Regions from separate parts of the Saccharothrix australiensis genome, predicted to be linked through region 3. Evidence: riboswitches for the same ligand, from Rfam matches in the RefSeq annotation. Region 3 holds a riboswitch; each other region holds the start of a gene.
The links. Region 3 has a riboswitch for cobalamin ahead of C8E97_RS18445 (prenyltransferase/squalene oxidase repeat-containing protein). Riboswitches for the same ligand answer to the same signal wherever they lie in the genome.

Region 1 (7,746 bases), 1.2 Mb from region 3:
GACGTACTCGTCCACGACCCACCACGCGATGAGCGCGTCCTCCACCAACCCAACCCCCGCCGAACCACTGCCTGCCGAACCGCTACCCACCGAACCACTGCTGCCCACCGACCCGCTCCCCGGCGGGTCGAGGTAGACACAGCCGAGCAGGGCCGTCTCGTCGTTGTCGAACAGGGCGTAGTTGAACGACTGGTGCGCCTCGGCTTCCCGCTCGTGGCGGGCGAGGTCGGCGCGGTCCTGCTCGTAGGTCATCGTCGCGGGCGGCCAGTGCCACTGCTCGCCGAACAACGACCACAACCGCTCCCTCGACCCCATGACGGCCGGGTAGTCGAGGTCCACATCGGACTCCCGGATCGGCCTGAGGTGGTGGCCCGTGCCGAGGTCGACGCGGGTGGGGTGGGTGTAGTCGGACGGCAGCCAGGACATGGGCGGGATTCTGCGTCAGCCGTGTCCGAGCCACCAAACGAGTTCGCCGCCGGCCCGTCTCCCGACAGGCCGGCGGCGATGTCCACCGAAAACCAGTGGCACGACGAAAGGAGGACCTCGACACTGCACCGATGACCCTGTCCGATGGACTGGTGCTGCGCACCGCGGAGCCACGTGACCTCGACCAGATCGGCGCGCTGCTGACCGAGCGCGGCGAGCCGGCCGACGCGGTGGACCACCGGCTCGTCGTCGAGGACCCGGACGCCGGGTGGGAGGCGTGCGCGGTCGTCGTGGACGGTGACCGCGTGGTGTCCACCGCCACCCTCCTGGACGAGACGCTCGTCCTGGGCGGTGTGGAGATCCCGGCCGGGCAGGTCGAACTGGTCGCCACCCACCGCGACTACGAGGGGCGCGGGCTGGTCCGGGCGTTGATGGGGTGGGCGCACGAGCGTTCGGCGGCGCGCGGGCAGTTGGTGAACGTGATGCTCGGCATCCCGTACTTCTACCGGCAGTTCGGCTACACCTACGCGATCCCGATCGCGCCGGAACGGCCGGTGGTCGGCGCACCGCCGCCCTCACCCGCCGCGACGGGGAAGGCCGCGCCCGACACGGAACGGGAAACCGCCCGCGGCGCGGCACAGGACGACGCGGCACAGGACGGCGCTGCACAGGGCACGACATCCGACACGATGCGGGCAGCCGCCCCGCGTGACACCGTGCGGGAGGCCACAGCGGACGACATCCCCGCGATGGCGCGGCTCCAAGCCGCCGAGCAGGCACGCGCCGACCTGTGGATGCCGCACTCGGCTCCGTTGTGGCGCTGGCTCGTGGCCCGTGACGGCAGCACGCAGTGGCTCGTGGAGCGCGACGGCGTGCCGGTCGGCACCGCTCGGTCGACGCCTCCGCACGAGGGCGTGCGGCTGTGCGACGTGGCTGCGGTGGACGCCGCTGCCGTGCACGCGCTGCTCGCGCACACCGGGGCGACGAGTGCGAACGAGCGTCCCGGCACGGTGGGTGGGGACGCGTTGGAGCCGTTCCTCGGGCCGGCGCCGGAAGACGCGCAGTCGTACTACGTGCGCGTCGCCGATCCGGTGGCGCTGCTGGAACACCTGCGCCCGGTGTTCGGGCGGAGGTTGGCCGGGTCGCCGTTCGCCGACGCGGAGGGCGAGGCGGTCGTGTCGTTCTACCGCTCCCACGTCCGCCTGCCCTACCGGGCCGGCGAGGTGGGTCCGGTCGTCGCCGGCGGCACCATGCAGGCCCCCGGCGCGGCGGGTGGCGCGGGCGTGGCCCCGGACCTCCTGCCGTCGCTGCTGTTCGGCCCGCACGGGCTGCGCGGTCTGACGGCGAGGTTCGCCGACGTCTACCCCGGCCCGAACGCGGACCTGATGCACACCCTCTTCCCACCCGTGCGCAGCGACCTGCTGACCTTCTACATGCCGTGACCGGGAGCCGCGCGCTCCGATTACAGACCCATGCCACACGCGGACAACCCGGCGTCCGGTGCGGCACCACACCACCCCGCGCAGTCGGTGCCACTCGCCCGCGCCGGTTCGTTCCGCGCCGGTTCGGTCCGCGCCGGTTCGGTCGCCGCCGGTTCGCTCCACACCGGCTCACCGGCTCCTCACGCACCGATTCGCCCTGTGCGCGTGCACGCCGCCCGAATGAAGGGTCCGCCCCGCCCCTCGCAGGCCCACGGCGGCAGACTGGCCACGTGACCGACTACGCCTCCGTGCTGTCCACCCTGCGCCAGGTCCGCGGCCTCAGCCCGTTCTTCGCCCTGGACGTCGGTCGGCCACCCGGGACCGGTCCAGGCGGTGATGGTTGGCTGCCCGGCGACGCGTTGCTCGACGGGTCGGCGTTGCCGCGCACGGTGGAGGCCATCGCCGAGCGGTACCGGACCGGGGAGGACCGGGTCGCCGCGTCGTTGTTCTTCCTCAGCTTCACGGCTCGGCTGCTGTGCCCGACGGTGGCCGCCCACGCCGTCGGCGGGGTGGCCCCGGACATCCGGCCCGGCAACCTGTGGTGGCGCTACGGGCCGGACGGGCTGCGCGTGCGGATCGCGGAGCCGGTCGCCGGCGTGGGTGTCGTCGAGTCGTTGGAGCCGGTGGTGGCGGCGATCCGCGAGGTCGTGCCGGTCGCCCGCGGGTTGTTGTGGGGCAACGCGGCGTCCTCCATCGCCGGCGCGTTGCGGACGGTCGGGCGCAGCGGTGTCGCGTCGGTCGAGGACTGCCTCGCTTTGGGTGCCCGGCTGTTGGGCGATCCGCCGTTGCGCGGTTCGGGCGAGTTCATCCCGTTCCCCGGCGAGGTCGTGTTCCGGCGGCGCAGCTGCTGCCTCTACTACCGCGTCGACGGCGGTGGGACGTGCGGCGACTGCCCTCTGCCCGCGCGGTGAGCCCGACGAGGTAGGGAACGTCGCCCGGTTCCGGCGAGGCCGGGAGCGGCACTCGGTTTCCGCTGGGGTCGGGAGCGCGCTCGGTTGCCGGCCGGTGTGTTCCGGTCGGGGCTTCAGCGCAGTGCTCCGGGCACTGGACACCGGCGTCGATCCCACTGGGGTCCCGAGCCGCGCCGACGGTGGGCCGAGACACCCTCGAACGCACTGCCGCGCGCCCCCGAACGCGGTGCCGGGCGCGGTGCCGCGCGTCCTCGAACGCGGTACCGGGCGCGGTTGCCCGCGCGCCCCTAACGCGGTGCCGGGTGCGCTGTCGGGTGCCCTCGAACTCGGTGCCGGGCGCGGGTGTCCGGCTCGTTTTCCGAGGCAGGTTCGCCTGCGGGTGGTAGTCGGGGCCGGGTGGATGACAACTCGTCTGGCCGGTTGTGCCGGACGGTCGCGGGCACTTACGGTTCCAGCGCCGCGGTGGACGGGAAGCCGGTGGGAATCCGGCGCGGTCCTCGCCACTGTGACCGGGAAGCCAACTCGCCGAGCACGTCACTGGCCGCGCCTGCGGCTGGGAAGACGCGGGGACGGTGTCGATCCGGGAGTCAGGAGACCGGCCGCGGCGCGCGTTGTTGTTGACCTTCCACGAGGTATGGAGGAGGCCGTCATGACGAGCCCCGCACATCCCCTTCGCTTACCCCGGTGGGCCTACGCCGTCGCGCTGGTCGCACTGGTCGTCACCTGGCTGGTCCTCCAGGAGAACGGCCTGGCGCTCGGCCACTCCGCCGAGGCGCTGCACGAGTTCTTCCACGACGGGCGGCACGCGCTCGGCGTCCCGTGCCACTAGGGCCTGCCGTGAACAGCCACGTGGACGACTATCGGAGCGTGTTGCTGCGCGGCATCGGCGCGGGTGGTGTCGCCGGTCTGCTCGCGGGCCTGGTCGGACTCGTCGTCGTGGAGGTGCCGATCCGCGCGGCGCTGGCGGTCGAGGAGGCCCGTGCCGCGGCCGAACCGGCCGGGTCGGGCGGGCACGACCACGGTGAACTGGTCGGTCGGGGCGCGCAGCTCGTCGGTGGCGTCCTGGCGGCGGTGATCGTCGGGTTGGCGGTGGGCGCGCTGTTCGCCACCGCGTACGCCGGGTCCCGCCGGTGGTTCGCCGGTCGGCCGCCGTTCAGCCGCAGCGTGTCCCTGGCGGCGGCGGTGTTCGGGGCGGCGGCGCTGCTGCCGGCGGTCAAGTACCCGGCCAACCCGCCAGCGGTGGGCGACCCGGCGACGGTCGGGTACCGGACGGTGCTCTACCTGGGGCTGATCGCGGCCGGTCTGCTGGTGGTGGCCGGGGCGAGCCTGCTGGCGTCCCGGTTGGGCCACCTGAGCGGGCCGGTGCGGTCGACGGTGGTGGCGCTGGCGGTGGTCGCGGCGGGCACGCTGCTCCTGCTGGTGTTCCCCGCGCCGCCGGACGCGATACCGGCGGACATGCCGAGCGCCGTCCTGTGGGAGTTCCGGCTCGCGTCGCTCGCCGAGACGGCCACGCTGTGGCTCGGGCTGGGCGTGGTGTTCGGGTTGCTGGTCGACCCGGCGGTGCGCGCGGACAAGGTGCGGGAGGGCGCTGTCCCGGCCTGACCGGGACGCGCGCCGGGCTGGTCTTGCCCTGGACCGGACGCGCGCCAGGCTCGTCGTGCCCTGGGCGGGATCGCACCCGCCGGGGCACGACAACGCCTTCCGGCACGACGACACCATTCCGCCGCCCAAGGCAGGCCGGCGCGGCGGCACGGCAACACCTCGGCACGGCAACACCTCGGCACGGCAACACCTCGGCACGGCACGGCACGCCTCGCGGCACCCGCTCCGGGGCCGGCATCGGGCCACGGGCGTGCCGGGGTCAGGCGCGCAGCGCGGTCAGCACGTCGAGGTCGACCCCGACCAGGGACTCGCGGAAGACCCGCCGCTCCCCCGACGGCACCGGCACGTCGCACGGCACGACCAGGACGGTGCACCCGGCCGCGACCGCCGACGCGACACCGGTCGGCGAGTCCTCGACCGCCACGCACGCCGAGGCGTCCACCCCCAGCAGCCGCGCCGCCTTGAGGTACGGGTCGGGCAGGGGCTTGTTGCGGCCCTCCACCTCGTCACCGCACACGGTCACGTCGAACAGGTCCCGCCCGATGGTGTCCAGGGCGACCTCGGTCAGCCCCCGCTCGGTGGACGTCACCAGCGCCATCGGCACGCCCGACGCGCGGACGGCCCGCAGTGCGTCCCGCGCGCCCGGCCGCCACGGCAGCCCCTCGCGGAACACCTCCTCGGTGCGGCGCATGATCCAGGCCGCGCCGTCCGCCGTCTCCTCCTCGGTCGGCGTGACGCCCACCTCGGCGAACAGCAGCGCCATCGTGGTCGGCACGTTCGACCCGACCATCGCCTGCCGCGTCGCCAACGACAGCGTGCCGCCCAGCTTCTCCGCGAACTCGTAGAGCGGGATGTCCCACAGCTTCTCCGAGTCCAGCAGCGTGCCGTCCATGTCCCACAGCACCGCTTCGACGTTCACCGCGCACCTCTCCACGTCCACCACCCGTACTTGCCGGTCGATCCGCGCGGCGCACGCCCGGTCACCCCGCCGCGAGGGCGGGGCCGGGCGTGCGCGGTCACGCGTTGAAGTACTTCGCCTCGGGGTGGTGCGCCACGAAGGCGTCGGTGGACTGCTCGGGGTGCAGCTGCAACTCCTCCGACAGCCGCACGCCGATCCGCTCCGGCTCCAGCAGCTCCACGACCTTGACCCGGTCCTCCATGTCCGGGCACGCGCCGTAGCCCAGCGAGTAGCGGGCGCCCCGGTAACCGAGCTTGAAGAACTCCTCGACGTCGTCCGGGTCCTCGCTCGCCACCGGCGAGCCGTCGGACCAGCGCAGCTCCTCGCGGATGCGCCGGTGCCAGTACTCGGCCAGCGCCTCGGTCAGCTGCACGCCGAGTCCGTGCACCTCCAGGTACTCCCGGTAGGCGTCCTTGGCGAACAGCTCGTTGGCGTGGTCGGCGATCGCCTGCCCCATCGTGACCAGGTGGAACGCGACGACGTCCACCTCGCCGGACTCGCGCGGCCGCCAGAAGTCGGCCAGGCACAGCCTGCGGTCGCGCTTCTGGCGGGGGAAGGTGAACCGCAGCCGCTCGGGCGCGTCGGGCCTCGGTTCGGTCAGCACCACCAGCGAGTCGCCCTCGGAGACGCACGGGAAGTACCCGTAGACGACCGCCGCGTGCGCCAGCACGCCCTCGGTGGCCAGCCGGTCCAGCCAGTACCGCAGGCGGGGCCTGCCCTCGGTCTCGACCAGCTCCTCGTAGGTGGGTCCGCCGCCGCGCGAGCCCTTGAGCCCCCACTGGCCCATGAACGTGGCCCGCTCGTCGAGCATCGCCGAGTAGTCGGCCAGCGGCACGCCCTTGACCACGCGGGTGCCCCAGAAGGGCGGCGTCGGGATCGGCACGTCCACGGCCACGTCCGAGCGCCCCACCTCGGGCGGCTCCTCCCGCGCGGCCTTGCGCTCGGCGGCGATGCGCAGCGACCGGGCGCGCCGCGCCTTGCGCTCGGCGGCCTTGCGCTCGGCCTCGGGGTCGGGCGCGGGCGACTCGCCGCGCTTGGCGGCCATGATCGCGTCCATCAGCCGCAGGCCCTCGAACGCGTCCCGCGCGTAGCGCACCTCGCCCAGGTACAGGTCGGTCAGGTCGTTCTCGACGTACGCCCTGGTCAGCGCCGCGCCGCCGAGCAGGACCGGCCACCGCGCGGAGACGCCGCGCGAGTTCATCTCCTCCAGGTTCTCCTTCATGATCACCGTGGACTTGACCAGCAGGCCGGACATGCCGATGGCGTCGGCGCGGTGCTCCTCGGCGGCGTCGAGGATCGCGTTGATGGGCTGCTTGATGCCGATGTTGACGACTTCGTAGCCGTTGTTGGACAGGATGATGTCCACCAGGTTCTTGCCGATGTCGTGCACGTCGCCCTTGACCGTGGCGAGCACGATGCGGCCCTTGCCGCCGTCGTCGGACCGCTCCATGTGCGGTTCCAGGTAGGCGACGGCGGACTTCATGACCTCGGCGGACTGGAGCACGAACGGCAGCTGCATCTGGCCGGAGCCGAACAGCTCGCCGACCGTCTTCATGCCCGACAGCAGGGTGTCGTTGATGATCTGCAGCGCCGGGCGCTCCCGGAGCGCCTCCTCCAGGTCGGCTTCCAGGCCGTTGCGCTCGCCGTCGACGATCCGGCGCTCCAGCCGCGCGAACAGCGGCAGGGCCGCCAGCTCCTCGGCCCGCGACGCCCGGCTGGAGGACGTGCTGACGCCCTCGAACAGGCTCATCAGCTTCTGCAGCGGGTCGTAGCCCTCGCGGCGGCGGTCGTAGACGAGGTCCAGCGCCACCGCGCGCTGCTCGTCGGGGATGCGCGCCATCGGGATGATCTTCGACGCGTGCACGATGGCCGTGTCCAGGCCCGCCTGCACGCACTCGTGCAGGAACACCGAGTTCAGCACCTGCCGGGCGGCCGGGTTCAGGCCGAACGACACGTTCGAGATGCCCAGCGTCGTCTGCACCTCGGGGTAGCGGCGCTTGAGCTCGCGGATGGCCTCGATCGTCTCCAGGGCGTCCCTGCGCACCTCCTCCTGACCGGTGGAGATGGGGAAGGTGAGCGTGTCGATGACGATGTCGCCGGTGCGCACGCCCCAGTTGCGCGTCAGGTCCTCGATCAGGCGGACGGCGACGCGCACCTTCCACTCGGCGGTGCGGGCCTGGCCCTCCTCGTCGATGCACAGGCCGACGACGGCCGCGCCGTGCTCGGACACCAGCCGCATGATCCGCTGGAACCGGGAGTCGGGGCCGTCGCCGTCCTCGTAGTTGACCGAGTTGACGGCGCAGCGCCCGCCCAGGCACTCCAGGCCGGCGCGCAGCACCTCGGGCTCGGTCGAGTCGAGCATGATCGG
Region 2 (7,746 bases), 1.5 Mb from region 3:
ACCGGTCGCGAACGACGTACTCGCGGGAGTAACCGCCCAGTGTGACGGTTCCGTCGTGGCGGTCGGTGCCGCCATAGGTCAGGGTCGGGAACTCGTAGCAGAAGTTCTCCCGCCCCTGTCGGCACATGGCGCACACGCCGCAGGAGTCGACGATGTTGCCGACGGCAACCCTGTCGCCGACAGCGAACCGCGTGACCTCACGCCCGACGTCGGTCACCACCCCGGTGAACTCGTGGCCCGGCACCAGCGGCGCGTTCTCCGTGCCGGTGCGGGCGTGAACGGCGTGCAGATCGGAATGGCAGACGCCGCAGTAGTCCACCCGCACCGCGACGTCGTCGGCTCGCAGCTCCCGACGTTCGAACGACACCCGCCGCAACGCGATCCCGGCGCGGTCGGCCTGCCAGCCCACTGTGGTCCTCATGGCGTCTCCTGAGATAGACAGACTGTTCGGTCTATTTCAAGCTAGTCGAGCGTCGACCGTGCGGCAACCGACCGGTCTGTTGTTAACCTGCGGGACATGCCGGACAAGCCCCTGACCTCGCGTGGTGCCGCCACGCGGCAGCGCATCGTGGAGGTGGCGACCCGCGAGTTCGCCCAGTACGGGATCGCAGGGGCACGCATCGAACGGATCGTGGTCGCCGCCCGCACCAACAAGGCCCAGCTCTACGGCTACTTCGGCAGCAAGGAGGGACTGTTCGACGCGGTCTTCCTCGGCTCCCTGGAACGGATCATGACCGTCGTCCCGATCGACGCCGCTGATCTGGCGGGCTGGGCGGTCCGCCTGTACGACGAGTACCTCCGTCGCCCCGACCTGATCCGGCTGGCCACCTGGGCACGCCTGGAACGACGCCCGACCGGTCACCTCGTCGACGACGCCAACCGCCTCGATGACGCCAAACTGCGCGCCATCACCGACGCGCAAACCGCCGGCACCGTCCGATCCGGCGATCCGTTCGACCTGATGGCCCTGGTCATCGCGATGTCCATGGCATGGTCACCGGTCAGCAACGTCTACGCGGCCAGCGATCAGGAACCCGCGGAGCTGCACGAGCGACGCCGAGCCCTGCTCCGCGACAGCGTTCAGCGCGTCGTCACACCCGACTAGCGCGCCAGGCAGCGCAGCGCGGCGAGGGTGGCGCGGGTCGAGCAGCGCGGTGACACCGGGCAGCGTCCCCCGCGGTGCGGTCCCCCGCCGCGTCGGCGGTCCGGCGCGGGTCAGGCGCTCGCGCGCGGCACCAGCGGCGCGGGCAGCAGCACGAACGGCGGCAGGTCGGGCTCCCCGGCCAGTTCCGCCATCAGCCGCCGGGTCAGGGCGCGACCCACCCCGACCGCGTCCGACCGGACCGTCGTCAGCGGCGGCACGGCCGTCGACGCGGCACCCAGGTCGTCGAACCCGACCACGGCCACGTCCTCGGGCACCCGCCGGCCGTGCGCGCGCAACGTGGCCAACGCGCCCAGGGCCATGCTGTCGGAACCGGCGAACACCGCGTCCAGGTCCGGCGCGCGCGCCAGCAGCTCCGCCATCGCCGCCGCCCCGCTCTCCGCCGTGAAGTCGCCGCGCGCCACCAGGTCCGCGGGCAGCCGGGCCCGCGTCAGCCCGCGCTTCCAGCCGGAGAGCCGGTCCACGCCCGCCGCCGTGTCCGCCGGCCCGGCGATGGTCGCGACGCGCTCGCGCCCCGACGACACCAGGCGCCGCGCGGCCCGCAGCGCGCCGTCGAAGTTGTCGCAGTCCACATAGGACAAACCGCTCGCGCCCAGCGGTCGGCCGCCGACCACGGTGGGCAGGCCCGCGTCGAGCAGGGCGCGCGGCAGCGGGTCCCGCCCGTGCGGCGCGACCACCAGCGCGCCGTCCACGTGCCCGCCGCACAGGCGGTCCACCAGGTCCCGCGGGTCGTCCTCGCCGCTCAGCACGAGCACCAGCTCGACCCGCCTGCGCGCCAGCTCCCCGTGGACGCCGCGCAGGACGCCCGCGAGGAACGGGTCCGCCGGCACCCGCCCGCCCCGCTCGGAGACGACCAGCGCGACGGAGTTCGCCCGGCTGCCCGCCAGCGCGCGGGCCGCCTGGTTGGGGCGGTAGCCGAGGCGCGCGACGGCCTGGAGGACCGCCGCGCGGGCCCTCGCGCTGACGTACGGCTCGCCGTTGATCACCCGTGACACGGTCGACTTGGACACCCCGGCCGCGCGCGCGACCTCCTCCAGGCGGGCGCCCGCCCGGCGTGCACCGCGCGGGTCGCCCGCGCCGCCGGTCACGGCGCGACCCCCTCCGCGACCGCGTCGCCAACGGCGAACCGCCGGCACCGCATCGGCTCCATCCTCGGTGCCCTCCAGCTGCGACTCGGGGTGCGGCGGATCAGCGACCGTCCTCCAGGTCGCCCTCGGTTTCGAGGTAGATCGCGCGCAGCGCCTCCAGCGTCTGCGCCTCCGGGTGCTCCCACAGGCCCCGGTCCGCCGCCTCCAGCAGGCGCTCCGCGATGCCGTGCAGCGCCCACGGGTTCGACTCGGAGAGGAACTTCCGGTTCTCCGGGTCCAGCACGTAGCTGGCCGTCAGCTGCTCGTACATCCAGTCGGCGACGACGCCCGTCGTCGCGTCGTAGCCGAACAGGTAGTCGACGGTCGCGGCGAGTTCGAACGCGCCCTTGTAGCCGTGCCTGCGCATCGCGGCCAGCCAGCGCGGGTTCACCACCCGTGCGCGGAAGATCCGGTTGGTCTCCTCGTGCAGGGTGCGGGTGCGCACCGCGTCGGGCCGCGTGCTGTCGCCGACGTAGGCGGCGGGCGCCTTGCCGGTCAGCGCCCGGACGGTCGCCACCATGCCGCCGTGGTACTGGAAGTAGTCGTCCGAGTCGGCGATGTCGTGCTCGCGCGTGTCGATGTTCTTCGCCGCGACGGCGATGCGCTTGTAGGCGCTCTCCATGTCCGTCCGCGCCGCCACGCCGTCCAGTTCGCGACCGTACGCGTAGCCGCCCCACACCGCGTACACCTCGGCGAGGTCGGCGTCGTCGCGCCAGTTCCGGCTGTCGATCAGCGGCAGCAGGCCCGCGCCGTACGCGCCCGGCTTGGAGCCGAAGATGCGCATGGTGGCGCGCCGCCGGTCGCCGTGCTCCGCCAGCGCGGCCTCCGCGTGCGCCCGGACGAAGTTGTCCTCGGCGGGCTCGTCGAGACCGGAGACGAGCTGGACGGCGTCGTCGAGCAGCGCCACCACGTGCGGGAAGGCATCGCGGAAGAAGCCGCTGATGCGCACCGTGACGTCGACGCGCGGTCGGCCCAGCTCGGCCAGGGGCACGACCTCCAGGCCGGTCACCCGCCGCGACTGGTCGTCCCACACCGGTCGCACGCCCAGCAGGGCCAGCACTTCCGCGATGTCGTCGCCGGCGGTCCGCATGGCGCTGGTGCCCCACACCGACAGGCCGACCGACGCGGGCCACTCGCCGGTGTCGGCGCGGTAGCGCTCCAGCAGCGAGTCGGCCATCGCCTGGCCGGTCTCCCAGGCCAGCTTCGACGGCACGGCCTTCGGGTCGACGGAGTAGAAGTTGCGGCCCGTCGGCAGCACGTTCACCAAGCCGCGCAACGGGGAACCGCTCGGCCCCGCCGGCACGTAGCCGCCGTTCAACGCGTGCAGCACGTTGGTCATCTCGTCGGTGGTGCGCGCCAGCCGCGGCACGACCTCGCGCGCGCCGAACTCCAGGATGCGCGCCACGTCCTCGGAGTCGGTCAGCGTCCGGGCGACCGCCGGGTCCCAGTCGGCCTCCTCCATCGCCTGCACCAGCGCCCGCGCCCGCGCCTCCACGGCGTCGGTGGACGCGCGGGTGTCGTCGGCGAGGCCCAGCGCCTCCCGCAGCCCCGGCAGCGCGGCGACCTGGCCCGCCCAGACCTGCTTGGCCTGGAGGATCGACAGGACGAGGTTGACGCGCGTCTCGCCGGTCGGGGCCTCGCCGAGCACGTGCAGGCCGTCGCGGATCTGCACGTCCTTGACCTCGCACAGCCAGCCGTCGACGTGCAGGATCAGCTCGTCGAACTCGGCGTCGTGCGGCCGGTCGGAGATGCCCAGGTCGTGGTCGAGCTTCGCGGCCTGGATCAGCGTCCAGATCTGCGCCCGGATGGCGGGCAGCTTGGCCGGGTCCATCGCGGCGATGTTGCCGTGCTCGTCCAGCAGCTGCTCCAGGCGCGCGATGTCGCCGTAGCTGTCGGCGCGGGCCATCGGCGGCACCAGGTGGTCGACCAGGGTGGCGTGCGCGCGGCGCTTGGCCTGCGTGCCCTCGCCCGGATCGTTGACCAGGAACGGGTAGATCAGCGGCAGGTCGCCCAGCGCCGCGTCCGGGCCGCAGCCCGCCGACATGCCGACCGTCTTGCCGGGCAGCCACTCCAGGTTGCCGTGCTTGCCGACGTGCACCACGGCGTCCGCGCCGAACTCGGCCTCCAGCCACCGGTACGCGGCCAGGTAGTGGTGGCTCGGCGGCAGGTCGGGGTCGTGGTAGATCGCGATCGGGTTCTCACCGAAGCCGCGCGGCGGCTGGACCATCACGACGACGTTGCCCGACCGCAGCGCGGCCAGCACGATCTCGCCGTCGGGGTCCTTCGAGCGGTCCACGAACAGCTCGCCGGGAGCCTCGCCCCAGTGCTGCTCCATGTCGGCGCGGGCGTCCTCGGGCAGCGTCCGGTACCACTCGCGGTACCGGGCGGCGGGCAGGCGGACGGGGTTGCCCTGGAGCTGCTCCTCGGTCAGCCAGTCGGCGTCCTGGCCGCCCGCCGCGATCAGCGCGTGGATCAGGGCGTCACCGTCCAGGTTCGCCACGCCGGGCAGGTCGTCGCCGATGTCGTAACCGTTGTCCCGCAGGGCCTTGAGCAGCCGCACGACGCTGGCGGGGGTGTCCAGGCCGACCGCGTTGCCGATGCGGGAGTGCTTGGTCGGGTACGCCGAGAGCATCACCGCGACCCGGCGCTCGGCGGGCGGGATGTGCCGCAGCCTGCCGTGCCGGACGGCGATGCCGGCGACGCGCAGCGCGCGTTCCGGGTCGGCCACGTAGACCGTGAGCCCGTCCTCGTCGATCTCCTTGAAGGAGAACGGGACCGTGATGATGCGGCCGTCGAACTCGGGGATCGCGACCTGCGTCGCGGTGTCCAGCGGGGAGAGGCCGTCGTCGTTCTCGTCCCACGCCGCGCGGCTGCTGGTGAGGCAGAGCCCTTGCAGGATCGGGATGTCGAGCGCGGCGAGCGCGCCCACGTCCCACGCGTCGTCGTCGCCGCCCGCCGAGGCGGTGGCGGGGTTCGTGCCGCCCGCCGCCAGCACGGTCACGACCAGCGCGTCGGCCTTGGCCAGCTCGGCGAGCAGTTCCGGCTCCGCCGTGCGCAGCGACGCGCAGTACACCGGCAGCGGACGCCCGCCCTTGGCCTCGATCGCGTCGCACAGGGCGTGCACGAACGCGGTGTTGCCGGCGACGTGGTGCGCCCGGTAGTACAGGACGGCGATCACGGGGCCTTCACCGCGGTCGGAGCCGCCCGCGGTGCGACCGCCGGTGGTGGCGCTCCCGGTGGTGTCGCTGTCGGTGGTGTCGCTGTCGGTGGTGCGGTCGTCGCCGGAACGGCCGCCGTCCGCGCGGGTGGCGTCGGACCGGTCGGCCCGCGCCGGGCGTTCCAGGACGCCCCACGTCGGCGCGGGCCGCGGGGGCGCGAACCCGAAGCCGGTCAGCAGGACCGTGTCCGACAGGAACTTATGCAGCTCGGCGAGGTTCGCCGGACCGCCGTGCGCCAGGTAGGCGTGCGCCTCCGCGCAGACGCCGCCCGGCACCGTCGACAGCTCCATCAGCGGCGCGTCGGGGTTCTGCTCACCGCCCAGCACCACCACCGGACGGGGACCGGCCAGCAGCAGGTCCAGCCCCTCCTCCCACATCCGCCGCCCGCCCAGGATGCGCACGACCACCAGGTCGACGCCCTCCAGCAGGTCGGGCAGGTCGTCCGCGGCGAGCCGGGCGGGGTTGCCCAGCCGGAAGTCGGCGCCGCTGGAACGGGCGGACAGCAGGTCGGTGTCGGAGGTCGACAACAGCAGGATCACGTGCGGGCTCCATCCCTCGGGGGTCCTCGCCCCAGGTCGTAGGGGACGGCGGGCGGAGTTCCTGACTTCCGGGCTCGCACCCGGTGACAGTGGCGGGACCGCGCCGGATTCGCACCGGCTTCCTCCTGTTGCTTCGCCGTTCGGATCTCACCCTAACGGGCCGTTAGCATCCAGCCCATGCCCCAGGACCGTGAACGCCCCGACGCCTGCCCCGGCGCGGTCGACGTGCACCGGGCCGCCGACGGCGGGCTGGCCCGCGTCCGGGTGCCCGGCGGCACCCTGTCGGCGGACCGGTTCGACGCGCTGCGCAGCGCCGCGCTGGACCTCGGCGACGGGTGGCTCGAACTGACCTCGCGGGCGAACGTGCAGATCAGGGGCCTGGCACCGGGCGCGGAGCACGAGCTGGGCGCGCGACTGCGCGACGCCGGGCTGCTGCCCTCGCTGACCCACGAGCGGGTGCGCAACATCGTCGCCGCGCCGCTGGAGGACAACCAGGACCTGGTCGACGCGCTCGACCGGGCGCTGTGTCGGGTTCCCGAACTGGCCGACCTGCCGGGCCGCTTCCTGGTCACGGTGGGTGCGGCGGTGAGCGGCCTGGGCGGTGACGTCGGGCTCGTCGGCGACGCGTTGTTCCTGGCCGGCCGGGACAGCGGGCTCCGCGTGGCGGACCCGGTGGCCGCCGTGGTCGAGGCCGCGCGGCTGTTCCAGCGGTCGCGCGGCACCGCGTGGCGGCTGTCCGAAGTGGACGGCGGTGTGCGGAAGATCACGGCCGCCCTGGGCGTGCCAGGACCGGATGCCGTTGCCCCGGCTGTGATCCCGGTCGCACCGGGCCCGGTCGGCGACCGGGTGGTGGCGGGCGTGCCGCTGGGCAGGCTCGACGCGCGGCTGCTCGCGGGCGTGCCGGTGCGGCTCACGCCGTGGCGGAGCCTGGTGGTGCCGGCGGGCGCGGACACGTCCGGCCTGTTCACCGACCCCGGCTCGCCGTGGCACGGGGTCAGCGCGTGCACCGGGCGGCCCGGCTGCGCGAAGTCGCTCGCGGACGTCCGGGCGGACGCGGCGAGGTGGATCGGCACGCCGCACACCGGCCCGGTGCACTGGTCGGGCTGCGCGCGGCGGTGTGGTCGCCCGGCGGGCGACGTGGTGGAGTTCGTCGCGACCGGCGACGGGTACGAGGAGATCAGGTGACCAGCTACATCAAGGACGGCGCGGAGATCTACCGCCGCTCGTTCGCCACCATCCGCGCCGAGGCGGACCTGACCGGGCTGCCGGCGGACGTCGCGCGGGTCGCCGTGCGGATGATCCACGCCTGCGGCATGGTCGACCTGGTCCGCGACCTCGCGTACTCGCCCGGCGTCGTGTCCGCCGCGCGGGAGGCGCTGCTGGCCGGCGCGCCGATCCTGTGCGACGCGCAGATGGTCGCCTCGGGCGTCACCCGGCGCAGGCTGCCCGCGGACAACGAGGTGCTGTGCGCGCTGGGCGACCCGCGCGTGCCCGCGCTGGCGGCCGAGCTGGGCAACACCCGCAGCGCCGCCGCGCTGGAGCTGTGGGGCGACCGGCTCGGCGGCGCGGTGGTCGCCATCGGCAACGCGCCGACCGCGCTGTTCCACCTGCTCGACCTCGTCGCGGCGGGCGCGCCGAAGCCGGCGGCCGTGCTGGGCATCCCGGTCGGCTTCATCGGCGCGGCCGAGTCCAAGCAGGCA
Region 3 (7,746 bases):
GCGGGGCGTCAGCGGCTCGTCGAGCACGAGCGCGCCGAGCGCCACCGACACCACCGGCAGCAGGTAGCCGACCGTGGCGGCGCTCGTCGGCCCTTCGTCCTCGATGATCCGGTAGTTGAGGTAGAACGTGACGCCGGTCCCGAGGGTGCCGAGGACCACCACGGCGACCAGCGCGGTGGCGTTCGGGTGGGCGGGCTGCGACGCGGGCAGCGCGAGCGCGCCCAGACCGGTGGCGGTCAGCAGCTGCGCGGCGGAGATCGCGATCGGACCGCCGCGGCCGACGAGCGCGCGGCCCATGTAGGCGAACGCGACCGCGTAGCTGGCCGCGGCGGCCAGCAGCGCGACCGCGCCCCAGCTCAGGAGGCCGTGTTGCCGCCACGGCGCGAAGATCACCAGCACGCCGACGAACCCGAGGACGAGCCCGCCGACCCGGACGGGGGTCAGGCCGCGCTCGGCGCCCAGCAGCAGGCCGATCAGCAGCGCCCACAGCGGGGTGGTGGCGTTGAGGACGCCGGCGACCCCGGAGTCCACGGTCTGCTCGCCGATGCCGAACAGCAGGAACGGGAGCGCGTTGCAGAACAGCGCCGCGACGACGAGGCGCGCCCAGGTCGCCCGGTCGCGCGGCAGCCGCTGGCGGTGGACGGCCGCCAGGCCCAGCAGGACGGCCGCGCCCAGGGCGCAGCGGACCACCGCGATCTGGGCGGGCGTCAGCCCCGTCAGCGCGAGCTTGATCCACAGGAAGCCCGAGCCCCACAGGAGCGCCAGCACTCCCATCCGCGCCGCTGATCGGGTCGTCATGGTGTCCACGGTGCCGCAGGACGGGCTTCAAGAAAAGTTAAGACCGGTGGGACCGCGTTAAGCGCTACTTAATGATCGGAAGCCGGCGACTCCGCTTCCCCGCCGGGCGCACCGGGGCCGCGCCCTGACGACCCGGTGCCCACCGGGCGCACCGGGGACGCTCCGCTCCCCCGCCCACGCGCCGGGGAGGCGCGCCGAGTCGTGTCGGCGGGCCTCCCCGGCGGGCGGGCCGGCGTCGCGCGCCGGTCAGCGCGTGTGCACCATCAGCGAGTCCACGCCGTGCACGATCGACGCCGTCCGGAACGTCGGCCGTTCGTCGGCGAGCCGCAGGTTCGGGAACCGCCGCAGCAGCGCCGGGTAGGCGGCCCGCAGCTCCATCCGCGCCAGTTCCGCGCCGACGCACCGGTGCGCGCCGTACCCGAACGCCAGGTGCTGCGAGACCTTGCGCGCCGCGTCGAAGTCGAGCCGGTCCAGGCCCTCCCGGTTCGCGGCGCTCAGCGACACCACGACCACGTCGCCCTCGGCGATCCGCGCGCCGCCGATCTCCAGGTCGTGCTTGGCGAACCGGGGGAACGCCACCTGCACGACGCTGAGGTGGCGCAGCAGCTCCTCGACCAGCGGCGCGACGGCCTGGTCGTCGTCGCGCATCGCCGACCGCGCCGCCGGGTCGGTGATCAGGACGATCGCGCCCAGCGCCAGCATGCTCGCGGTGGTGTCGAACCCCCCGGTCAGGACACCGTCGGCCAGGCCGGCCAGCTCCTCGTCGCCGACCGCGTCGCCGTGCTCGCGGATGATCATGCCGAGCAGGCCGTCACCGGGCGAGCGGCGCTCCTTGCGGACGATCTTCTCCATGTACTTCAGCGACTCGGAGATCGCGCCCAGCGCCGAGTTCGCGCCGCCGAACAGGTCGAACCGCGCCGCCGCCAGCTCCTGGAACCGGGCGCGGTCCTCGTAGGGCACGCCGAGCAGCTCGCAGATCGTCAGCGAGGGGATCGGCAGCGCGAACTCCTTCACCAGGTCCACCGGTCCGTCGACGGCGGCCATCGCGTCCAGGCGCTCGGTGACGATCTCGTCGATGCGCGGCACCAGGCGCGACATCCGGCGCATGGTGAACTCCGGCGTCAGCAGCTTGCGCAGGCGCGTGTGGTCCGGCGGGTCGGCGAACCCGAGACCACCGGGGGTCTGCTCGATCCGCCCGACCGCCGCGCCGAGCCGCGCGTAATCATTACTGAACGCTTCTGTGTCGGAAAGCACTTTCCTCGCCTCGGCCTGGCCCGTGACCAACCACACGCGCACGCCGAACGGCACCGGCAACCGGTGCACCGGGCCGGCCTCGCTCATCCGCCCCAACTCGGCGGCCGGCACGACCCCATCCCGCTTCAACGGGACCAGCGCACGGTCCGGGAGCAGCGACAACGCCCTCGAACCGATCCTGCCCATGACCCACCGCGTCACCGAACGCCGTGCGACCCACGCCACCAATCCGTCGCGCACAGACGCCAGAGTCGCCATCCCAACACCCCTCTTCCCCAGGTTGATTCGAACGACGGTAACCGTACGTACGAGCGAACAGCATCGCGCCACAGGCGGATTGACAGCGCGTGGCCGGTGACAGACGATCGGCAATCGCGCATGAAACGGGGGAAGCCGGTCGGAATCCGGCGCTGACCCGCAACGGTAGGTCCCACGTGGACGAGCCCGAACACCCGCCGTGCGTGCACAGCTCCTGACACCGTCGAGGTCCACGGTGCGGAGTCCGGGGGAGGTCGGCGACGGCTGTCCGGGGTCCGCGCCCCTCGCGCCCGGAAAGGCCGCACCATGCCGTTGAGACGGACCGCAGCACTCGCACTGTCCGCCCTCGTCGCAGCGCCGGTCCTCGCCGCCGCGCCCGCCGCCGCCGAGCCCGTCACCACCGAGCCCGTCACCACTCGGGAGCCCGTGGCGGCCGCCGCCGGCTGGCTGGCCCGGCAACTGGTCGACGGCGAGCGGTTCGAGACCGTCATCGGGACGGACACCTACCCCGACCAGGGCCTGACCATCGACGCGCTGCTCGCGTTCGACGCGGCGGGCGTCGCGCAGGACAACGCGCGCAAGGCGCTCGCGTGGCTCGGGAAGCCCGAGGTCATCGGCGGCTACGTCACCGACGACCAGGGCTCCCGGTACGCCGGCGCGCACGCCAAGCTCGCGCTCGCCGTCCTGGCCCAGGGCGGGGACCCGACGGACTTCGGCGGCGTCGACCTGATCGCCGGGCTGACCGCCCTGCAGGCACCGTCCGGCCGGTTCACCGACCGGACGACGCCCCCGACCGACTACACCAACAGCTTCACGCAGTCCATCGCGGTGATCGCCCTGGAGCGGCACGACGCCGCGCCGGGCGTGGCCGTGGACTTCCTGGCGAACAGCGCCTGCCCGGACGGCGGGTTCCCGCTGAAGTTCGAGCAGCCGACCTGCACGTCGCAGGTCGACGCCACCGCGATGGCCGTGCAGGCGCTGCTCGCCGCGGGCCGCACCGCCACCGCCACCGAGGGCCTGGACTGGCTGGTGACCCAGCAGGCGGACGACGGCGGGTTCCGCGACAACGGGCTGCCCGGCGACCAGGGGACCACGAGCAACGCCAACAGCACCGGGCTGGCCGCGCAGGCGCTGCGCGTGGGCGGGCGCACCGCCGCCGCGGACCGGGCCGTCGCCCACCTCACCGGCCTCCAGGTCGGGTGCGGCGACGACCGGACGGCGGGCGCGATCGCCTACGACGGCGCCGGCTTCAAGCCGGGCAACGCCGTCCGCGCCACCACGCAGGCCGTCCTGGGCCTGTCCGGGGTGGGCCTCGCGGAGATCTCCTCGGCGGGCGACAAGCCCGCCGCGCCCGTGCTCGACTGCACGACCACCACCACGACGACCACGACGACCACCACGACGACGGAAGAGCCCGCTCCGTCCACTTCGGACACCACGCCCGCCGCGCCGGCCGCCGGCTCCGCCGGTGAGCTGGCCCGCACCGGCGTCGCCACCGGTCCGGCGCTGCTGCTCGGCGTGCTGCTGGTGCTGGCCGGTGCGCTGGCGATGGCGTTGGGGCGCAAGCGGTACACGACGGTGAAGGAGGAGCAGTGACGATCCGCAAGCTCTGGTCGGCCCTGGCGGTGCTGGCCGCCACCGGTGGCGCGCTGGTGGCGGTGTCGCCCGCCGCGCAGGCCGCGCCGTGCCCCGGCACGAGCGGCGTGACCGTGGTGGTCGACTTCACCGCCCTGGGCGGTGCGGTGCAGACCGCGTGCGCGCCCGGCGACCCCGCGACCGGTCTCGCGGCGCTGACCGGCGCCGGGTTCAGCTACGCCTTCCTGCCCCGGCAGCCCGGATTCGTGTGCCGGATCAACGCGCTGCCCAACCCGTGCAACGGCGCCCCGGTGACGGCGTACTGGTCGTACTGGCACGCCCAGCCGGGCGGCACCTGGGCCTACAGCACGTCCGGCGCGTCCGCCCACGACCCCGCGCCGGGCAGCGTCGAGGGCTGGGCGTTCGGCGCGGGGCAAGCGCCTTCCACCGCACCGTGACGGCACGTGCGGGATCGGCCGCAGCCAGTGGTGCGGCGCCGCCGACCGCAGCCAGTGGTGCGCCGGGGGTGCCTCCCGTCACGAGCGGACCGCCTCGCGCCGCCGGTGTCGGGGGCGGGCACCGCCGACCGGCCACGACCGGCGGCGAACCGCGCAGGGCGCTCGGCGTCCGGTCGCGCGCCCTGCTGCTGGTGGTTGGGCTGCTGGTGGTTGGGCTGCTCGCGGCCGGGCCGCTGGTGGCGGGTGCTCCCCTGCCCGCCGCGGCGGCCGCCGAGTGCGCGGGCGTCACCGTGGTGGTGGACTTCGGCGCGGCCGGCGGCGGCGTGCGGACCGGCTGCGCGCCCGGCGACCCCGCCAGCGGCCTGGCCGCGCTGAGCGCCGCGGGTTTCGGCTACCGGATGGCGCAGCGGTTCGCGGGCTTCGTGTGCCGCATCGACAACCGGCCCGAGAGCGACCCGTGCGTCAACGCCTCCCCCACCGACGCCTACTGGTCCTACTGGCACGCCCAGCCGGGCGGGTCCTGGACCTACAGCGACGTGGGCGCGGCGGCCCGCGACCCCGCGCCGGGCAGCGTCGAGGGCTGGGCGTTCGGCGCCGGCGCGCAACCCGCCGCCGCACCGCCGGCACCACCGCACCGCCCGGAACCACCCCGCGACGAGCCGCCCCGGCAGCCGGGCGGGCCCGCCGATCCCCCGCCACCCGTGCCCACCGGGCGAGCCGACCCGAACGGACCGCCCACACCACCCACGACGACGACCACGAACTCGGAACCCACCACGACCACCACGACGACGACCGCGACCACGAGCGCCATCACCGAGGCGTCCTCGACGGCCGGCACACCCACCACCACTTCCGGTGTCACGCCGTTGGCCGCCGAGCAGCGACCCGACGACACCGGCGGCGGCGCCGTCGGTCTCCTGGTCGGGCTCGCGCTGATCACCGCGATCGGCGCGCTGGGCTGGTGGACGGTGCGCAAGCGCCGCCAGGCGGGTACGTGAGCCGCGCGCCGCACCCCGGCGCGTGGTGGCTGTGGGCGCTGGCCCTGGCGGCGGTCGCGAGCCGCACCACCAACCCGCTGGTGCTCGGCCTGGTGATCGCCGTCGCCGGGTTCGTCGCCGTGTCCTGCCGAGCGGACACCCCGTGGGCCGACTCCTACGGGGTGTTCCTCAAGTTCGGGCTCGCGGTGATCGGCATCCGGGTCCTGTTCCACGTCGTGCTGGGCGGGGTCGGCGGCCCCACCGTGCTGTTCACGCTGCCCGAGGTGCCGCTGCCGGCGTGGGCGCGCGGCATCCGGCTCGGCGGACCGGTCACCGCCGAGGGCGTCGTCTTCGCGCTCTACCAGGGCCTCCAGCTCGCGACCCTGCTGTGCTGCGTGGGCGCGGCGAACGCGCTGGCCAACGCGAAGCGGCTGCTCAGGTCGCTGCCCGCCGCGCTCTACGAGGTCAGCGTCGCGGTGGTGGTGGCCATGACCGTCGCGCCGCAGCTCGTGGCGGGCGCGCGGTCGGTGCGCCGGGCGCGGGCGCTGCGCGGCGAGTCCGTGCGCGGGGTGCGGGCGGTGAAGGTGCTGCTGGTGCCGGTGCTGGAGGACGCGTTCGAGCGGTCGCTGGTGCTGGCCGCCGCGATGGACTCGCGCGGCTACGGCCGCAACGCCGGCCTGCCCACAGGGACCCGCGTCCTCACCGGCGCGCTCGTCCTGGGCGGCCTGGTCGGCCTGTGCGTCGGCGCGTACGGGCTGCTCGACGGCAGCGCGCCGCCCGTCGTGGGCACCCCGGTGCTCCTGCTCGGCGCGGCGCTCGCGATCACCGGCCTGTGGACCGGGTCGCGGCGCGTGCGGCGCAGCCGCTACCGGCCGGACACCTGGGGTGCCCGCGAGGCGCTGATCGTCGGGTCCGGGCTCGTCGCGGCGCTGGCGACCTACCTCGCGCCGGCCGCGCTGGGCGGCGCGGCGCTCGTGACCTCCACCGTGCCGCTGGAGGCGCCCGCGCTGCCGCCGCTGCCCGTGCTGGGCCTGCTGTGCGCGCTCGCGCCCGTGCTGACCGCCGAACGGAAGACACCATGATCCGGTTCGAGAACGTCGCCGTCACCTACCCCGGCGCGCCCGGCCCGGCGCTGTCCGGGGTGGACCTGCACGTGCCCGAGGGCGAGCTGTGCCTGCTCGTCGGCCGCACCGGCGCGGGCAAGTCCACCCTGCTGCGCGCCGTCAACGGGCTGGTGCCGCACTTCACGGGCGGCACGCTCACCGGCCGCGTCCTCGTCGACGGGCGCGACACCCGCACCCACCCGCCGCGCGAGCTGGCCGACGTGGTCGGCCTCGTCGCGCAGGACCCGCAGGCCGGGTTCGTCACCGACTCGGTCGAGGACGAGCTGGCCTACTCGATGGAGTCGCTGGGCCTGCCGAACCCGGTGATGCGCAAGCGCGTCGAGGAGACCCTCGACCTGCTCGGCCTCGCCGACCTGCGCCACCGGCCCCTCGCCACGCTGTCCGGCGGCCAGCAGCAGCGCGTGGCCGTCGGCGCGGCGCTCACCGCGCACCCCCGCGCGCTGGTGCTGGACGAGCCGACCTCCGCGCTCGACCCCGGCGCGGCGGAGGACGTGCTGGCCGCCCTGCACCGCCTCGTGCACGACCTGGGCATGACCGTGTTGATCGCCGAGCACCGCCTGGAACGGGTCGCGCAGTACGCCGACCGCGTCGTCTGGCTGCCCGACGGCGGCCGGCCCGTCGCGGGCGAACCCGGCGAGGTGCTGGCCGAAGCGCCCGTCGCGCCGCCCGTCGTGCGCCTGGGGCGGCTCGCGGGCTGGCGACCCGTCCCGGTGTCCATCCGCGACGCCCGCCGCCTCGCCGGTCCCCTGCGCGACCGGCTCGGCCCGCCGCCGACCGCCGACCCGACGGCGCGCCACACCCCCGACGGCGCGGCGACCCACGGCGCGCGCGCACCGGAACTGCTGCGCGCCAAGGGCGTCCGCGTCCGGTACGGCGCGGTCGACGCCCTGCGCGGCGTCGACCTCACCGCGCACGCGGGCGAGCGGATCGCCGTCATGGGCCGCAACGGCTCCGGCAAGTCCAGCCTGCTGTGGGCGTTGCAGGGCACCGGGAAGCGCTCCGGCGGCGAGGTCGCCGTCGACGGCGTCGACCCCGCCGCCCTCAAACCCGGACCGCGCCGCCACGCCGTCGGCCTCGTCCCGCAGCAACCCGCCGACCTGCTCTACCTGCACACCGTCGGCGGCGAGTGCGCCCAGGCCGACCGCGAGTCCGCCGCACCGCCCGGCACCTGCCGCGCCCTGCTGGACCACCTCGCGCCCGGCGTACCCGACCCGCGGCACCCCCGCGACCTCTCCGAGGGCCAACGCCTCGCCCTCGCGCTCGCCGTCGCCCTCACCCCGCGCCCCCGCGTCGTCCTGC

Region 1: it holds a riboswitch for cobalamin, as region 3 does, so the genes downstream of both, C8E97_RS23075 (CbtB domain-containing protein) here and C8E97_RS18445 (prenyltransferase/squalene oxidase repeat-containing protein) in region 3, are expected to answer to the same signal.
Region 2: it holds a riboswitch for cobalamin, as region 3 does, so the genes downstream of both, cobN (cobaltochelatase subunit CobN) here and C8E97_RS18445 (prenyltransferase/squalene oxidase repeat-containing protein) in region 3, are expected to answer to the same signal.

The regions. Positions count from the first base shown of each region.
Region 1 is NZ_RBXO01000001.1:5,462,635-5,470,380, forward strand. It holds gene C8E97_RS23060 (N-acetyltransferase) at 1-426, opposite strand, end outside; gene C8E97_RS23065 (GNAT family N-acetyltransferase) at 558-1,868, shown strand; gene C8E97_RS23070 ((2Fe-2S)-binding protein) at 2,138-2,818, shown strand; cobalamin riboswitch at 3,262-3,436, shown strand; gene C8E97_RS23075 (CbtB domain-containing protein) at 3,468-3,647, shown strand; gene C8E97_RS23080 (CbtA family protein) at 3,668-4,420, shown strand; gene C8E97_RS23085 (HAD family hydrolase) at 4,680-5,312, opposite strand; gene metH (methionine synthase) at 5,437-7,746, opposite strand, start outside.
Region 2 is NZ_RBXO01000001.1:2,776,202-2,783,947, reverse strand. It holds gene C8E97_RS12910 (NAD(P)-dependent alcohol dehydrogenase) at 1-421, opposite strand, end outside; gene C8E97_RS12905 (TetR/AcrR family transcriptional regulator) at 518-1,105, shown strand; gene C8E97_RS12900 (LacI family DNA-binding transcriptional regulator) at 1,216-2,250, opposite strand; gene cobN (cobaltochelatase subunit CobN) at 2,351-6,046, opposite strand; cobalamin riboswitch at 6,083-6,216, opposite strand; gene C8E97_RS12890 (hypothetical protein) at 6,224-7,231, shown strand; gene C8E97_RS12885 (precorrin-8X methylmutase) at 7,228-7,746, shown strand, end outside.
Region 3 is NZ_RBXO01000001.1:4,276,343-4,284,088, forward strand. It holds gene C8E97_RS18435 (DMT family transporter) at 1-798, opposite strand, end outside; gene C8E97_RS18440 (cytochrome P450) at 1,045-2,310, opposite strand; cobalamin riboswitch at 2,388-2,526, shown strand; gene C8E97_RS18445 (prenyltransferase/squalene oxidase repeat-containing protein) at 2,617-3,906, shown strand; gene C8E97_RS18450 (hypothetical protein) at 3,903-4,343, shown strand; gene C8E97_RS35380 (hypothetical protein) at 4,412-5,344, shown strand; gene C8E97_RS18460 (CbiQ family ECF transporter T component) at 5,341-6,405, shown strand; gene C8E97_RS18465 (ABC transporter ATP-binding protein) at 6,402-7,746, shown strand, end outside.